4 regions of the Streptomyces sp. NPDC093801 genome follow, and region 4 is predicted to be linked to each of the others. Evidence: riboswitches for the same ligand, from Rfam matches in the RefSeq annotation. Region 4 holds a riboswitch; each other region holds the start of a gene.

Region 1 (4,181 bases), on a different contig from region 4:
ACTGTGGGAAGTCTCCGCGGGGACCTCGCCCGCCCGGAGCAGGGCACACATCGCCCCGGCCACCCGGGTCAAGGAGGTGAGCGCCTCCCGTGTCATGCGCAACCGCACTACGTGGGAGCCGAACTGGCGCCGTGACGCGGCGAGACTCTCGTACTCCTGTTCCGTGAGGGCGACCAACTGCACCCCGTCGACCATCACATGACGCGGCACAATCTTCGCCATCCCCGACCCTTCCGGCGTCATGGGCAAACGCCCTGCTTTCACGTTGCCTGTCCTCCAATAGTGCAACAGTGCGGGTTGCGGGCCGGGGGCCCGCAACCCGCACTGTGGCCGAAATGATCAGACACCCCACCGCAGGGCGATCGTGTCGCCCACGTTGATGACCTTGTTGCGGGCGGCGCCGGCGAACGCGGACCCGTCCACGCTCACCTTCCACGTGTTGGAGCCGCTGTTGGCCTTGCCGTTGACGTCGGTGATGGTGCCGGTCCCGGAGGACGGCGTGACGCTGGTGACGCAACCGGACGGAGCGGCGGCGGTCACCGCGGCGTTGAGGACGTCACCCAGTGTGGTGGTCGTCCCGGTCGGCGTGAAGGCCACCGAGCACACCTTGAGATTGCCGGCCCCGTCATCGACGGTCAGTGCCAGCTTCGTCGCCGTGCCGGCGGTGAAGGTGGACTGGGAAACCCACTGCGGTGCGCCGGGGGTGACCGGGACGGGCGGAGCGGTGGTGAAGCCACCGCCTGCGACGGCGCGCAGGGCGTCGATGGAGGAGTAGGCCGACGGGCTGGTGTCGGCGGGCTGGTACTTGAAGCCGCCTGCCGGGTTGTACTGGTTGGCGATGAGGAAGTCGATCGGGGTCTTGCCGCTACCGGTGAGGAAATCGCCCGTCTGCGGGTTGAAACCGCAGGCGTTCAGCCCCGCGACGCCCCAGCCGTTGGAGCTGGTGTTGACCCCGTAGAGGGAATTGAACGCGCCGCTGCTGGAGACGAGCTTGCTCTTGAGGAAGTTCTTCGCCTGGACGACGTCCGCGTCCGTATTGGGAACGCCGGAGACGCACAGGGCCGCCATCGCCGCGCCGGTCATGTCCACATCGCCCGCGGAGTTGAGGACGGTGGGGTTGCCCTCGGCCTTGTTATAGGTCCAGCCGCCGTCCACGTGCTGGTTGGCCCGGATGCGGGTGACCATGGAGTCGGTCAGGGCCTGCGGGACGCGCGCGCCGCCGGCCTGGGTCTTGGCTCCGCCCAGTGAAAGGGCCGCGAAGACGGTGCCGTTGAAGTTCCCGGACGGGCCGAAGTAGCCGGCCTCGGCGGTCTGCCAGTAGGAGTAGATGTTGGCGATGAGGTTGCGGGAGGCCGAGACGCGGGCCGGGTCGATGCCGGCGGCGTACGCGTTGAGGGTGCCGCGCTCGTAGTCGGTGACGACCGGGGAGGCCTGCGGCCAGCCCGCCGTCGAAAGCAGGTTGCGGTAGACCGTCCGCGCGTTCTTCGTCGTGTCACCACCCGGGTAGACATCGACGACGGCCGTGCCGGTGGCCGCGAAGGCGCTGAACGCCCACTCGTTGGACAGGCCGCTGCCCGCGTACGAACCGTCGGCGGCCTGGAGGGACTTGAGGTACGTCACGCCGTTGGTCTTGGACGTGGCGATCTGCGCGGGCGAGGAGGTGGCGAACGCCGGCAGGGTCGTGAGGGCGAGGGCGCCCAGTGCTGCGGGCACCGCAAGGGTGAGGCGGCGGGAAGTGCGGGTACGGGTCATGGCCTGCTCCTGGAATGGGGGACGCCGACCTGACCGTGGCTCGTGCGGGCGGGCAGCCCGGAGCTCGGTGGCGGCCGTCCGAACGCGTGGTACGGCTGGTGATGTGCCATGCCGCATGGGCATTCGGGCTTGGTGACGGCCCCCTGCCGTCCCACACCGCTGCGCGTCAGCCCCGGATTCGCACCAGGTTCCCCCATGTGGCAGCCCAGGACGCTACCCGAGTGATCAAGGCTCCGCCAGCCGCTGCGCTGGAGACCGGTCGAGCGGTGCCGGAGCCGTGGCACATGAGACGCAGACCACCTTGACGCTGTCTTTATCAACGTGGTCCACTCCGACTGATAAGCACTCAGCTCCAGGGGAAGCCGGTCGAAATCCGGCGCTGACCCGCAACCGTAGGCCCGGTTCCATCCGGGCGAGTCGGAATGCCTGGAGTCAGGTTTTTGCAGCGAGAAACGCCGTCGCGGACTACGGCGTGGTTCGAACGGCCTCCCCGTGTGCCCAACGGGCTGCGGAAGCCTCTTCACCACGCACTGGTCCGCCCGGCCGACACGAGGGGCCGTGGTGGGGACCGCACAGCAAGCAGAGCGACACCTGGGGAGCAAGGGGCTGTTGTCGCTCGTATCGGCGGCGTTGCTGACCTTCGCCGCGAGCGTGGCCTTCGTGGGCGGGACGGTGTCCGCCTCGGCCGACCCGATCGAGCAGTGCACGGCCACCGCCGGGGCGATCGTCGCGGTGGACTTCGGCCCGTTCGGCGGCAAGGTGGAGAAGGGCTGCGACACCACCCCCACCACCGGCTACGAGCTGCTGCAGACCGCCGGCTTCACCATGGAGGGCACCGTCCACGACGGCCCCGCCTTCATCTGCCGCATCGGCAAGGGCACCGGTACGCAGTACCCCACGCCGGACAAGGAGCCCTGCGTACTCACCCCGCAGGCCACCGCCTACTGGTCGTACTGGACCGCCTCGCCCGGTCAGCGCAAGTGGTCCTACAGCCAGCAAGGGGCCATGGCCCGGAACCCGAAGCCGGGTGATGTGGAGGCTTGGGTCTACGGCGGCACGGACATCGAGGGCACCAAGGGCAAGCCGTCCTTCTCCCCCGACGACGTCCGCGGTTTCACCACCCCCGACCCGACCGTCCCGACGGCCCCGCCCAAGGTACCGGCCGGGCGTGTCGACGTACCCGCGACCACCCGCTGGGTCACCGGGACGCTGACGGACGGGGAGCGCGTCGTCGACGAAGGCTCCACCACCCCGAACCACTTCCTCACCACGGAAGCCGCCTTCGCCCTCGCGGCGGCCGACCGCAAGAGCCCAGTGGCGAAGAAGATCGCTGACTTCCTCGCCACGCCCGCGCAGACCGACGCGTACGCCTACCCGGCCGGAAAGGACGGCATCCCGGACGCCACCGCCGCGGCCCGGCTCGCCCTGGTCGCCGAAGCCACCGGCAAAGACCCGCGCGTGTTCGGCGGGCACGACCTGCTCGGCGACCTCGTCAAGTACGCCTGCCCCCGCGACATCGGCGACGGCGACACGGTCGAAGGCTGCCTCACCAAGGGCGACTTCCGTACCACCGGGCAGGCCGACGCCCAGGCCATGGCCGTCATCGCCCTGGTCAACGCCGGTATGACCCCGCCCCCCGGCTCAGTTGCCCGGCTGACCGTCCTGCAGTGCGAGGACGGCGGATTCACCAGCGTCCTCATCCGCCCCGGCAGTCCGGGCTGCGAGAGCGAGGCCGGCGCCACCGGCCTCATCACCCTCGCCCTTGAGCGGGCCGGCGGCCACGAGGCCGTGCTCCAGAAGGCCCGCAGCTACCTGAAGAGGTCCCAGCTGACGACCGGCGCCTGGCCGGCCCTCTACTACGAGACGACCGGCAACCCGGCCGCCACCGCCTGGGCCTCGCAGGCACTGCGCGCCCTCGGCGACGAGGCGTTCGCGGACGCCGGCGTCTCCTATCTCTCCAAGCACCAGCTCCCGACCGGCGGATTCGGCTTCGCCGAGGACGACACCGAATCGAGGCTGTACCCCACCGCCACGGCCGCGGCCGCGGGCGCCGGCACTGATCTGGCCAGCCTGACCGCCAAGCCGGCCGAACCGCCGGCACCGACGAACCCGCCGACCACGCCCCCGTCTGGTGAAGGACCCGACCTCAAGAAGGGCACCGCGTACCTGACGGCCCCGTCCCGCCTGGTCCAGGGCCGCTTCTACGAGAGCCAGCCCGGCTCCGGCTTCGCCGACTACGGCCTGACCATCGACGGCGCGTACGCCCTCGCCGCCACCGGCCAGGACAACGCCGCCCTGCGCAACATCGTCGACTTCATGGACAAGGGCGGCAAGGACGGCCAGAAGCGCGGCATCCACGACTGGACCCTCGTCGGCACCACGTACGCGAACGGCGGCTCCATCGGCAAGACCGCCGTACTCGCCGAAGC
Region 2 (4,181 bases), on a different contig from region 4:
GCCGCAGGCGTGAATCATGCGCACCGCGACCTGGGCGACCGAGGCGGGCAGCCCGGAGAGGTCCGCCTCGGCGCGGATCGTGGCAAAGGACTGGCGGTAGATCGCGGCGCCGTCCTTCTCGTACTCGAACACGGTGTACTCGCTCATTTCTTCACTGCGGCTTCGGTTGTGGTGGGGGTGGTGCGCGCGGCCGTGAGGGCGGCCGCCAGGTCTGCGTGCGGGACGGGCCGGCCGTCGAGGGCGTACCCGTCGGGGGTGGCGACGATGTCCACCCAGGCCGTACCGCGCGGATGCCCGCACCGGCGGGCGCAGCCCGACCAGTGCACGGGCAGCTCCGCGGCGTCGGTCTGCCCCTGTACGACGGCACGCGCGTCGGCGCGTACGTCCGCGAGGGACTTGGCGCAACCGGGCCTGCCGGTACAGGCGGTGACGGTCCGCCAGGGACTTCCGGGCCGGACGGCGAGGCCCGCCGCCTCGACGCGGGCGGCGCCGTCGGCTGCCGCGCGCGGGAGGACGACGCTGCGCCACGGGGTGACGCGCAGCTCCCCCTCCCCGCCGTCGGCGGCCTCGGCCAGGGCCCGCCACTGCGCGGAGTCCAGCCGGCCGAGCGGGGGCAGGACGCACAGTCCGGCCGCGCCCACGCTCCCGGGCCGGGGCGGCTCGGCGTACGGCCACTCCACCTCGGGCACGCGCCCGGCGGCCACCCCCGCCTCCGCCAGCCGCCGCACGAACTCGCGCTCGTCCAGGGCGTGTTCGGAGGGCAGCTCGGCGATCCGCCAGGCCCGGGTCCCGGCGTCCCGGGCGGCGTCGAGGAAGTACTCGGCGGCGCACAGCGCGGCCCGGGCGGCATCGGCGGCCCCGACCTCGACGGCGCCGCCGCCGCTCCCGAGCCGCACGAGCACCCGTCCGTCCGCCCCGCCGAGCACGGTCACGTCGGGGTCGAGGGCCGCCACGTCCCCGCGCCCGTCGTCGAGGGCGAACAGGAACCGTCCGGACAGGTCCGCGGCCCGCGCACTGGCGCACAGCAGCCGGTCGAGTTCCCGGACCCGGTCCACGACCTGGGGCCCGGCCACCGGGGTGGCCACGATGTTGCGCACCCGCTCGTGGCCCGGCGCCGGCAGCAGCCCGGCGCCGTCCAGCAGCTCCGCGAGCCCGGCGCCGCAGCCGTCGGCGAGGCCGCGCAGCTGGACGTTGCCGCGGGAGGTGAGTTCCAGGTGCCCGTCGCCGAACCGGTCGGCGGCGTGCCCGAGCGCGAGGGCCTGCCGGGTGGTGAGCAGCCCGCCGGGGATCCGGACGCGCGCGAGGTACCCGTCGTCGGCGGCGTGCAGCCGCAGCGCGCCGGGGCAGGCATCACCGCGGTCACGTATGACGGGTTCGTCCCGCGACGCGGCGGAAGGTGGCTGGGGCGACATGGCCGCGAGCATACCCACGATTGCCCACCCCCGACCTGTGTCCGTCGCCACCCCGACCAGCGGGATTGAGCCCCGCCGGGCAAAGTCCGGCCTCGCCGGCGCGTGAGGCTCGGGGTCCGGGGCGGAGCCCCTGGGAACACCTCCCGGCGGTGGCTCGGGGACGAACGGGCGAAGGGCGGGGCGGGGAGCCGGCTCCGGGCGGCGGCCCCCGTCCCCCGCCCGGCGTTTGCGGCGCGGCCCCCGGGGCAGAGCCCCCACGGCGCACCGCACGCCACCGGACCGCACGCCACCGCACCCCGCCACCCGCGAGCCCCCCACCCCACCTCCCGGCCAGGGAAAAGGCCACCTAAGATGACCTTCCGGCGGACCACTCGGCCCGTCACCGCCGAGGACGGCGACATGGGAGGAAGCCCGGTGCGATTCCGGCGCGGTCCCGCCACTGTGAGCCCCGCGGAGCGATCCGCGGGGTGAGTCAGGAACTCCCGCTGTCCTCACTGCCCGGGGCGCGGAAACCCCGAGGAAGGCCTGCCGCCGCATGATCCTGCTGCTGTCGACGTCCGACACCGATCTGCTCAGCGCCCGCGCCGCGAACACCGCCGGCGGCCCCGTGCCGTACCGGTTCGCGAACCCCTCCCGCCTCCCCCTCGACGACCTCGACGGCCTCCTCGACGGCGTCGGGCTGGTCGTCGTACGCCTCCTCGGCGGCCTGCGCGCCTGGCAGGACGGCCTCGACGTGCTCCTCGCCCCCGGCCAGACCCGCCCGGTGGTGGTCCTGACCGGCGAACAGGCCCCGGACGCCCAGCTGATGGAGGCCTCCACGGTCCCGATCGGCATCGCCGCGGAGGCGCACCGCTACCTCGCGCACGGCGGCCCGGCCAACCTCGACCAGCTGGCCCGCTTCCTCTCCGACACCGTCCTGCTCACCGGCCACGGTTTCGAGCCCCCGGCCGCCTCCCCGACCTGGGGCCCCCTGGAGCGCCCCGCCACGGAGGCCACCGGCCCGCAGGTCGCGGTGCTCTACTACCGCGCCCACCAGATGAGCGGCAACACCGCCTTCGTGCACGCCCTCTGCGACGCCGTCGAGGCCAAGGGCGGCCGTCCCCTCCCCCTCTACGTCTCCTCCCTGCGCACCCCGGAGCCGGAGCTGCTCCGGGCGCTGGAGCAGGCGGACGCCATCGTCACCACCGTCCTCGCGGCCGGCGGCACCCGCCCCGCGACCGCCTCGGCGGGCGGGGACGACGAGTCCTGGGACGCGGGCGCCCTGGCCGGGCTCGGCGTGCCGATCCTCCAGGCCCTGTGCCTGACGGGCTCGCGCAGCACCTGGGAGGAGAACGACGAGGGCCTCTCCCCCCTCGACGCCGCCACCCAGGTCGCCGTGCCCGAGTTCGACGGCCGGCTGATCACCGTCCCGTTCTCCTTCAAGGAGATCGACGAGGACGGCCTGCCCGCCTACGTGGCCGACGCCGAGCGCGCCTCCCGCGTCGCCGGCATCGCCGTGCGCCACGCCCGCCTGCGCCACATCGGGCGCGCGGAGAAGCGGATCGCGCTGGTCCTCTCCGCGTACCCCACGAAGCACTCCCGCATCGGCAACGCGGTCGGCCTCGACACCCCGGCCAGCGCCGTGGAGCTGCTGCGCCGCCTGATCGCCGAAGGCTACGACTTCGGCCCCGTGGAGGAGATCCCGGGTCTGGTCTCGGGTGACGGCGACGAGCTGATCCGCGCCCTGATCGAGGCCGGCGGCCACGACCAGGACTGGCTCACCGAGGAGCAGCTGGCCCGCAACCCGGTCCGCATCCCGGCGGCCGACTACAAGCGCTGGTTCGCCGAACTCCCGGCCGACCTGCGCGAGAGCGTCGAGGAGCACTGGGGCGAGGCCCCGGGCAACATGTTCGTGGACCGTTCCGCGAACCCGGAGGGCGACATCGTCCTGGCGGCCCTGCGCCGCGGGAACCTCCTCATCCTCATCCAGCCGCCGCGCGGCTTCGGCGAGAACCCGATCGCGATCTACCACGACCCGGACCTGCCGCCCTCGCACCACTACCTGGCCGCGTACCGCTGGATCCAGGCGGCCGCGCAGGACGGCGGCTTCGGCGCCGACGCGATGATCCACCTGGGCAAGCACGGGAACCTGGAGTGGCTGCCCGGCAAGAACGCGGGCCTGTCGGCCTCCTGCTCCCCGGACGCCGCCCTCGGTGACCTGCCCCTGGTCTACCCCTTCCTGGTCAACGACCCGGGCGAGGGCACGCAGGCCAAGCGCCGGGTGCACGCCACCCTGGTCGACCACCTGGTCCCGCCGATGGCGCGCGCCGAGTCGTACGGCGACATCGCCCGCCTGGAGCAGCACCTGGACGAGTACGCCCAGATCAGCTCCATGGACCCGTCGAAGCTCCCGGCCATCCGCGCCCAGATCTGGACCCTGATCCAGGCGGCGAAGCTCGACCACGACCTGGGCCTGGAGGAGCGCCCGGACGACGACGGCTTCGACGACTTCCTCCTCCACGTCGACGGCTGGCTGTGCGAGGTCAAGGACGCCCAGATCCGCGACGGCCTGCACGTCCTGGGCGGCGCCCCGACCGGCGAGGCCCGCGTCAACCTGGTCCTCTCCATCCTGCGCGCCCGCCAGATCTGGGGCGGCACCTCCGCGCTGCCCGGCCTGCGCGAGGCCCTCGGCCTCGACGAGTCGGCGGCCACCCGCACCTCGGCGGACGCCGTCGAGGAGACCGCCCGCGCCCTGGTCCAGGCGATGGAGGACGCGGACTGGGCCCCGTC
Region 3 (4,181 bases), on a different contig from region 4:
CGCCTCCAGGCTGATCACGTCGGCGTCGAGGTCGTCGATCGCCCCCACGACGTCGCCGAACTCGGCGTAGCACATGTGGGTGTGGATCTGGGTGTCCGGCCGGACACCGGAGGTCGTGAGGCGGAAGGCCTCCGTGGCCCAGGCCAGGTAGCCGGCGCGGTCGGCGGACCGCAGCGGCAGTGTTTCGCGGAGGGCGGGCTCGTCCACCTGGATCACCGCGGTCCCGGCCGCCTCGAGGTCGGCGACCTCGTCCCGCAGGGCGAGGGCGACCTGGCGGGCGGTGTCGCCGAGCGGCTGGTCGTCGCGTACGAAGGACCAGGCGAGCATGGTGACCGGCCCGGTGAGCATGCCCTTGACCGGCCGGGCCGTCAGGGACTGGGCGTACGAGGTCCAGCGGACGGTCATCGGCCCGGGCCGCGAGACGTCCCCGGCCAGCACGGGCGGGCGGACGTAGCGCGTGCCGTAGGACTGCACCCAGCCGTGCCGGGTGGCCAGGTAGCCGGTGAGCTGCTCGGCGAAGTACTGCACCATGTCGTTGCGTTCGGGCTCGCCGTGCACCAGGACGTCGAGACCGGCCTTCTCCTGGAAGGCGACCACTTCCTCGATCTCACCCCTGATGCGCGCCTCGTATCCGGCCGTGTCGATCCGTCCGGCCCTCAGGTCCGCGCGGGCCGCGCGCAGTTCGTCGGTCTGCGGGAAGGACCCGATCGTGGTGGTCGGCAGCAACGGCAGGCCCAGGTGGGCCCGCTGGGCGGCGGTGCGCTCGGCGTACGGCTGGGGGCGGCGGGCGTCGGCGGCGGTGACGGCCGCGGTGCGGGCGCGGACGGCGGGGTCGTGGGTCAGGGGGGACGCCGCACGGGAGACGAGGGCGGCCCGGTTCGCGGAGAGTTCCCCGGCCACCGCGGCGGTGCCGGACCCCAGGCCCTTGGCCAGGGTGGCGATCTCGGCGGTCTTCTGCCGGGCGAAGGCCAGCCAGCGCAGGATCTGCGGGTCGACGTCCCGCTCCGCCGCCGCGTCGAGCGGGACGTGCAGCAGGGAGCAGGAGGCGGCCACGTCCACCCGGTCGGCCAGGCCCAGCAGGGTGCCGAGGGTGGCCAGCGACCTCTGCAGATCGTTGACCCAGATGTTGCGGCCGTCCACGACCCCGGCGACCAGGCGCTTTCCGGGCAGTCCGCCGACGGCCGCGAGGTCGTCGAGGTTGCGGGCGGCCGGGCCGGTGAAGTCGAGGGCCAGGCCCTCGACGGGCGCCTTCGCCAGGACGGGCAGCGCCTCGCCCAACCGGTCGAAGTACGAGGCGACCAGCAGCCTGGGCCGCTCGGTGAGGGCGCCGAGGTCCCGATAGGCGCGGGCGGCCACGTTCAGCTCCGCCGGGGTGCGGTCCTGCACCAGCGCCGGCTCGTCCAGCTGCACCCACTCGGCCCCGGCGGCGCGCAGGGCCGCGAGGACCTCCGCGTACACCGGCAGCAGCCGGTCCAGGAGGGTCAGCGGCTCGAAGTCCGCCGCCACACCCGGTGCCGGCTTGGCCAGCAGCAGGTAGGTGACCGGTCCGACCAGGACGGGGCGGGCGGTGTGGCCGAGGGCGAGGGCCTCACCGAGCTCGGCGACCTGCTTGGCCGGATCGGCGCTGAAGACCGTGTCCGGACCCAGCTCGGGGACGAGGTGGTGGTAGTTGGTGTCGAACCACTTGGTCATCTCCAGCGGCGGCGCGTCCTGGGTGCCGCGTGCCATGGCGAAGTAGCCGGCCAGGGCGTCGTCGGTGACGGCGGCCCGGTGGCGGGCGGGGATCGCGCCGACCATGACGGTGGTGTCCAGCACGTGGTCGTAGTACGAGAAGTCCCCGGTGGGCACTTCGGTGAGGCCGGCGGCGGCGAGCTGCTGCCAGGCGGTGCGGCGCAGTCCGGCGGCGGTGACGCGGAGGGCGTCGGCGCTGACGCGGCCCTTCCAGTAGCCCTCGATCGCCTTCTTCAGTTCCCGGTTGCCGCCCTGGCGGGGGTAGCCGTGGACGGTGGCGCCTGCTGCCGCGGCTGCGGACTCGGTGGTCACGGAGATCTCCTTCGCGCGATGGATCCCTGAGATCCCGATGGGACCCGAAGGTGCGAAGGAGTACCGGAAACGGACGGTCCCGACCCCACGCGGCACGCGTGGCCGACCGTCTCGCCGTATACGCCGACCCGCCCACGAGGTCACCGGGATGTCCGTGCACGGCATGGGGCCGGGCACGGGCAACGGGCAGGTCTTCGGACTCGCGGGCACGCCTGCCGGTCTCCCGGCGGGCACCTACTGGCCGTCGCTTCCCAGGACCTGGCGGTCCCAGTGCGTATGACGGCGGTCGTTCCCGCTCACCGCTGCGGGGCAGTCCCGGATTCCCACCGGGTTCCCTCTTACGACGCGTCCCGCCTGGCTGACGGGGCGAACCAGCTGCACGGGCCAGCCTACGGGTTCGATCCAGGGGACCCACAGGCATATCCACGTTCCGGACGGTGGAACGGGACATCCGGGGGGGTGGGGCGGGCGTCAGGCGGACAGGGTCGCCACCAGCCAGTCGGTGCCGCCGCCGAGGTGGGCCGAGAAGCGGCGGAGGTGGCCGTCGGCGTCGATCCAGTAGCGGGTGCGGCCCGGGACGGTCCGGGACGATTCCCGGGTGGCGTCCTGGGACGGGGTGGCGGACGGGCCGGCGAAAACCGTGACGGGGACGCCGTCCACCTGCTCGGAGCCGAGCCGGCGGGCGCCGCTGCGGAGCAGCAGCTGGGCGTTGTCGGGGCGGTTCGCGGCCAGGTCGAGCAGGAGGAGGAGCGTGGTGTCGACGGTGGACGTCCGGGCCGTGAGCGGGTGCTCGGTCCAGCCGTCCCGGGGTGCGCGGGCGGGGAGGGAGCCGGTCCAGTCGCGCCGCATGGAGACGGTCGTGCGGTTCCAGCTGAGGAGGTGGCGGCCCTGGTCGCGGGGGCCGCCGTCGATCTGGAGGAGGGCCAGGCCCGTCCCGTGACGCCAGTCGAGGCGGCCGGTGAGCCGGGCGGACTTCCCTTGGACGGGGATGTCGGCGCTGACCCGGGCCGTTCCGCGCCGGTAGTTGGTGAACCGGGTGAGGGCGAGCAGTTCGGCCTGTGGGGTGGTCAGGGCGGGTGGGGCGGCCGCGGAGGGCGCGGGGCGCGGCTCCTCCCGGGTGCAGGCGGAGACGCCGAGGACGGTCAGGAGGGCCAGGGTGATGCCGTAGGCGCAGGGGCGCGGCAGGGTGCGGCGGGGTGGCGGTGTCATCGTGCGGTCCTGCTCCGGCGGGGACGCGGGGCGAGCAGGTCCGGTGCGGGCAGGGGTACGCGGTCGGCGTGGACGTCACCGGGCAGGTGGAGCGCGGGTTCGGCGGGCGCGTCGCCGGCACCGGGGAGTTGCGGCTGGGCGGGGGGCGGGGTGACGTCGAGGAAGGGGACTCCGGCGGGTGGCGGGGCGGTGCGGGTGGGGGGCGCCGCGGCGGAGGAGCGGCTGTTGCCCCCGGGGCAGGGGGCGGTGCGGGTCAGGTCGTCGGGCAGGGTGCGCCGCAGGGTGTTGCCGTGCAGGCAGTTGCCCTCTCCGGGGGCTCGGGTGGACGCCTGGTAGGTGATGTCGACCTCGTTGTCGGACAGCGTGTTGTCTTCGAGCCGGTTGCCCAGGGGAGGTACGTCCTCGTGGGAGGTGAGGACGATGCCGGCGCGGGAGTTGCCGCTGACGCGGTTGCGCCGGAGCGTGTTGTGCTGGCCGCCGGCGATGCCGATCCCGATCCCGAAGCCGCCGTCGGCCTGCTCGGGGGTGTCGGGGGCGTTGTTGTCGGCCACCAGGTTCCCGGCGATGACTCCGCCGGTCTGGGGTACGTAGGCCTCCTGGTAGTCGGTGTCGATGGTCATGCCGACCCGGTTGCGGGTGAACCGGTTGCGCAGCACCCAGACGGGTCCGCTGGCGTTGGTTCCCTCGTAGCCGATGGCGTTGTGGTCGGCGACGTTGTCCTGGACGAGTACGTTGCAGGGCTTGCACTGGCCCACGTAGAGGCCGGAGTCGGCGCTGCCCGAGGCGTGGTCGTGCTCGATCACGCCGTTGCGGGCGTTGAACGCGTAGATGCCGTAGAGGCCGTTGGCGTGGGCGGTGACGTAGCGGACGCGGAAGCCGTCGAGGGGAGGGAAGCGGGCCGGGTCCAGGTGCTGGTACCCGTCGCTGCC
Region 4 (4,181 bases):
TTGTCGACGGCCGCCTGGGACTGCTGGTCGGGCAGGAGGTCGAGGGCCATCGCGGCGATGGCGGTGGAGTCCACCTCCTCCCCGCTCGGCTCGCCGATGAGGCTGACCCAGGCGCCCGACGGCTTCTGGAGGGTCTTCAGGTAGGCGATGGGCTCGGCCGCGGCGGTGCTCTCCCCCGCCCGGACCTGGGCGATGACGCCCAGGGACTGGGAGAAGACGGAGGTGGCGTTGGTGTAGGCACCCTTGTCGGCGCAGGAGCGGTCGGGCGCCGGGGTCTTGGCCGGGCAGACGGCCTTGGCGAGGGCGGTGATCAGGTCCTGGCCGCCGAAGTGGCGGGGGTCGCGGCCGACGGCCTCGGCGAGCAGGGCCGCCTTGCCGAGGGAGCCGCCGCCCGCGTACTTGGTGCCAATGTTCGTCCAGGAGGCGAGGGTGCGGCCGGTGCCGTCCTTGCCGCCGTGATCGAGGAAGTCGACGATGCCGCGCAGGGCCGCGTTGTCGGCGCCGGTGGCGGCCAGGGCGTACGCACCGTCGATGGTCAGGCCGTAGTCGGCGAAGCCGGTGCCGGCGGTGCTCTCGTAGTAGTGGCCCTGGATGAGCCGGGTGGGGTCGGTGAGGTAGGCCGAGCCCTTCTTGAGGTCCGGTCCGCCCTCGGGACGGGGCGTCGGCCCGGTGGTGGGACCGGTCGGGGAGGGCGAGGGCTCGGGCTTCTTGGTGGTCAGGGTGACCAGGTCGCTCTTGGCCCCGGCGATGACGGCGGGGACGGTGGCGAACAGCAGCGGGTCGGTGCCGCCGGCCTCGAAGGCGAAAGCGCCGCTGGGCAGTTGCTGCTTGGACAGCCAGGAGACGGCCGCGTCCGCCCGGTCTGTCTCGCCCAGGTGGCGCAGGGCCTGGGCTGCGAAGCCGGTGGCGTACGCGCTGCCCACCGTGCCGTACGCGGCGGCGGGCAGGCCACCGTCCGCGAGCTGGGCCTTCTTCAGGAAGTCGCGGGCCTTGGCCACCTCCGCCTCGTGGCCGCCGGCCCGTTGGAGGGCGAGGGCGGCGAGGCCGGTGGCTCCGGGCTCGCTGTCGCAGCCGTCGCCGCGGCGGATCAGCATGCTGGTGAAGCCACCGTCCTGGCACTGCATGTCGGTCAGGCGGGCCACTGCGTCGGCGGGCGGGCGGACGCCGCCCCCGAGCAGGGCGATCACGGCCAGGGCCTGCCCCTCGGCCTGGCCGGAGGTGGTGGGAAAGTCACCCCTGACGGTGCAGCCGGGTACGGGCGTGGGGGCGTCCGATCCGCTGGTGCATACGTCCTTCACGAGGTCGCCGAGCAGGTCGTGGCCGCCGACGGCGCGGGGGTTGCCGCCCGTCGCCTCGGCCACGAGGGCGAGCCGGGCCGCGGCCGCCGCTTCCGGCGCCCGGTCCTTGCCGGACGGGTAGGCGTACGCCTCGGTGTGCTCGGGCCGGGCCAGGAAGGCGGCTACCTTCGCGGCCGCCGGGCTCTTCGGGTCGGCGGCGGCCAGGGCGAGGGCGGTCTCGGCGGTCAGGGTGTAGTTGGGGGTTTCGGAGCCCTCGTCAACGACGCGTTCGCCGTCCTTGAGCTGTGCGGTGAGCCAGCGGGTGGCCGCGGGGAGGTCGACCGCGCCGGGCGGGACGACGGGCCCGCTCGTGTCGGTGGGCTTGGGCGAGGCCCCGCCGCCGGCGCGGACGTCGTCCGGGGAGAAGGTGGGCTTGCCGGTGCTGCCGCCGACGTCCGTGCCGCCGAAGACCCACGCGTCCACGTCACCCGGCTTGGGGGTACGGGCCATCGCGCCGAGCGGGCTGTACGTCCAGTTCGCCTGCCCGGGCGAGGCCGTCCAGTAGGACCAGTAGGCAGAGGCCTGCGGGGTGAGCTGGCAGGGCTCCTTGTCCGGCGTCGGGTACTGCGTACCGGAGTTGAAGGAGCCGTAGCCGATCCGGCAGATGAAGGCGGGGCCGTCGTGGACGGTGCCGGTGGTGGTGAATCCGGCTTCGTGGAGCAGGTCGTAGCCGGTGGTCGGGGTCGTGTCGCAGCCGCGTTCGACCTTGCCGCCGAACGGGCCGAAGTCGACGGCCACGACCGCGCCGACCGTGGCCGTGCAGTCCTTGACCGGGTCGGCCGTCGCCGTCGTGGACGGCGCGAGGAAGGCGACGGTCACACCGCAGACGAGCAGCATCGCCGCCGTGATGGACAGCAGCCGATGTCTGGCGCTCGTGTGCTGGCCTGCCCACTGTTCGGTGTCCACCCGCAGCCCCCTCGTCCAGGCCGGACGGACGGGGTACGTGGCGAGACGCCCCGTGCGCGATGTCCGCAGGGGCGTTGACGACCACGCCGTAGTCCGCGACGGCGCTCTTCGTTCATGACACGGCCACAGGCAATCCGGCTCGCCCGGGACGATCGCCGGGCCTACGGTTGCGGGTCAGCGCCGGAATTCGACCGGCTTCCCCTGGGGCTGAGTACTTGTCAGCCGCCATGGAACACGGCCCCGAGTGCACCGTCAAGGTGGGATGCGTCTCATCCGGCTGCCGGGGCAGGGCACTTGGCGCCATGCTGGCGGACCCTTGATCACTGGGGTAGCGTCCTGGGCGCCACATGGGGGAACTCGGTGAGAATCCGGGGCTGACGCGCAGCGGTGTGGCACGGCGGACGCCGTGCCGAGCCCGAATGCCCGTGCGGTGACGAAGCATCAGGAAGCCGTACCACGCGTCCCGGACGGCGGCCCCTTCCCCAGGTCGTGCCGCGGTCCGCGCACGGTCCCCGGGCGAGGTCGGCCGGCGTTCGCCGATCTCAGGAGCAGGTCATGAACCGTTCCCTCACCCCCCGCCGCCTCGCGATTGCGGTCCCTGCCGCAGTCGGCGCGTTCGCCCTCGCCGTGGTGCCCGCCGCGGCCACGTCGACGCCCGCCCAGATCGCCACGTCGAAGACGAACGGTGTGGCGTACCTCAAGTCCCTTCAGGCCGCCGATGGTTCCTACGCCGGCTTTGGATTGTCCAACGAGTGGGCCTTCAGCGCCTTCGCCGCCGCGGGTACCGCGGTCGTCGACGTCGCGCCGGGCGGGGACACCACGAAGAACGCCCGGACCGTCTACCGGAACCTGCTGTCCACGTCCGGCTGGCCCTCGGCCTCCCCGGTCGTCACCGACTATGAGCGCGGCACCCTGAACGCGTACGCGGCCGGTATCGACCCGGCCCGGGTCTCCGCCTCCCGCAACCTGATCGCGAACATCTACTCCTACTGGCAGACCCCCGAGCCCGGCTACTTCGGCCCCTCCGCCAACTTCAACGGCACCGTCTTCGCCGCCCTCGCCCTCGGCGGCGCCAAGACCCAGACGGGCAGCGCCCGCATACCGCAGGCCCTCACCAACTCCCTCGTCGCACGCATCCGCGCGAACCAGCACAACGACGGCGGCTGGCAGTACAGCAAGGCCGAGGGCAACCCGACCGCTCTGGCCACCGCCGGCGACATCGACATGACCGGCGCCGCCATGGCCGCCCTGTGCGCCTCGGGCGTCCCGGGCACCGACACCGACGTCGTCCAGGCGAAGAACTTCCTCAAGAGCAAGCTCGTCACCACCTCGGGCGCCTTCAACTCGATGTACGGCGTCAACACCAGCTCCAACGGCTGGGCCGTCGCCGGGCTCAACGCCTGCGGCATCAACCCCCAGACCGGGGATTTCCTCACCACCGCCGGCAAGACCCCGATCGACTTCCTCATCGCCAACCAGTACAACCCCGGCGGCGGCTTCAAGTACAAGCCGGCCGACACCAGCCCCACCGCCTACGCCTCGATCGACTCGTTGCGCGCGGTCGCCGGCGGCGGCTTCACCTCCACCCCGCCCGTCCCGGTCACCCCGGGCGCCCCACAGTGGGTGGCCCAGTCGACGTTCACCTCGGGGACCGCCACCAAGCTGGCGCTCACCGTGGACGACGGCGCCGGCGGCCTGAAGGTCTGCTCGGTCTCCTTCACCCCGACCGGCACGACCACCACCCTCGGCGACGTCCTGAACGCGGCGACCACGGCGGCCACCCCGGCCGGCTGTGTCACCAGCGTGACGCCGTCCTCCGGCACCGGCACCATCACTGCCGTCAACGGCAAGGCCAACAGCGGCTCCAACACCTGGAAGGTGAGCGTGGACGGCTCCGCCTTCGCCGGAGCCGCCCGCAACAAGGTGATCAACGTGGGC

Evidence for each region. Region 4 has a riboswitch for cobalamin ahead of AB0469_RS01585 (prenyltransferase/squalene oxidase repeat-containing protein). Riboswitches for the same ligand answer to the same signal wherever they lie in the genome.
Region 1: it holds a riboswitch for cobalamin, as region 4 does, so the genes downstream of both, AB0469_RS06095 (prenyltransferase/squalene oxidase repeat-containing protein) here and AB0469_RS01585 (prenyltransferase/squalene oxidase repeat-containing protein) in region 4, are expected to answer to the same signal.
Region 2: it holds a riboswitch for cobalamin, as region 4 does, so the genes downstream of both, cobN (cobaltochelatase subunit CobN) here and AB0469_RS01585 (prenyltransferase/squalene oxidase repeat-containing protein) in region 4, are expected to answer to the same signal.
Region 3: it holds a riboswitch for cobalamin, as region 4 does, so the genes downstream of both, metE (5-methyltetrahydropteroyltriglutamate--homocysteine S-methyltransferase) here and AB0469_RS01585 (prenyltransferase/squalene oxidase repeat-containing protein) in region 4, are expected to answer to the same signal.

Annotation. Positions count from the first base shown of each region.
Region 1 is NZ_JBFBDP010000004.1:185,940-190,120, forward strand. Features, by position in the region: gene AB0469_RS06085 (hypothetical protein) at 1-222, opposite strand, end outside; gene AB0469_RS06090 (hypothetical protein) at 340-1,752, opposite strand; cobalamin riboswitch at 1,849-1,988, opposite strand; cobalamin riboswitch at 2,065-2,201, shown strand; gene AB0469_RS06095 (prenyltransferase/squalene oxidase repeat-containing protein) at 2,314-4,181, shown strand, end outside.
Region 2 is NZ_JBFBDP010000017.1:38,082-42,262, reverse strand. Features, by position in the region: gene AB0469_RS20745 (precorrin-8X methylmutase) at 1-147, opposite strand, end outside; gene AB0469_RS20740 (cobalamin biosynthesis protein CobG) at 144-1,424, opposite strand; cobalamin riboswitch at 1,758-1,915, shown strand; gene cobN (cobaltochelatase subunit CobN) at 1,948-4,181, shown strand, end outside.
Region 3 is NZ_JBFBDP010000002.1:329,242-333,422, reverse strand. Features, by position in the region: gene metE (5-methyltetrahydropteroyltriglutamate--homocysteine S-methyltransferase) at 1-2,043, opposite strand, end outside; cobalamin riboswitch at 2,232-2,384, opposite strand; gene AB0469_RS03370 (hypothetical protein) at 2,515-3,252, opposite strand; gene AB0469_RS03365 (right-handed parallel beta-helix repeat-containing protein) at 3,249-4,181, opposite strand, start outside.
Region 4 is NZ_JBFBDP010000001.1:337,146-341,326, forward strand. Features, by position in the region: gene AB0469_RS01585 (prenyltransferase/squalene oxidase repeat-containing protein) at 1-2,174, opposite strand, end outside; cobalamin riboswitch at 2,350-2,498, opposite strand; cobalamin riboswitch at 2,558-2,689, shown strand; gene AB0469_RS01590 (prenyltransferase/squalene oxidase repeat-containing protein) at 2,799-4,181, shown strand, end outside.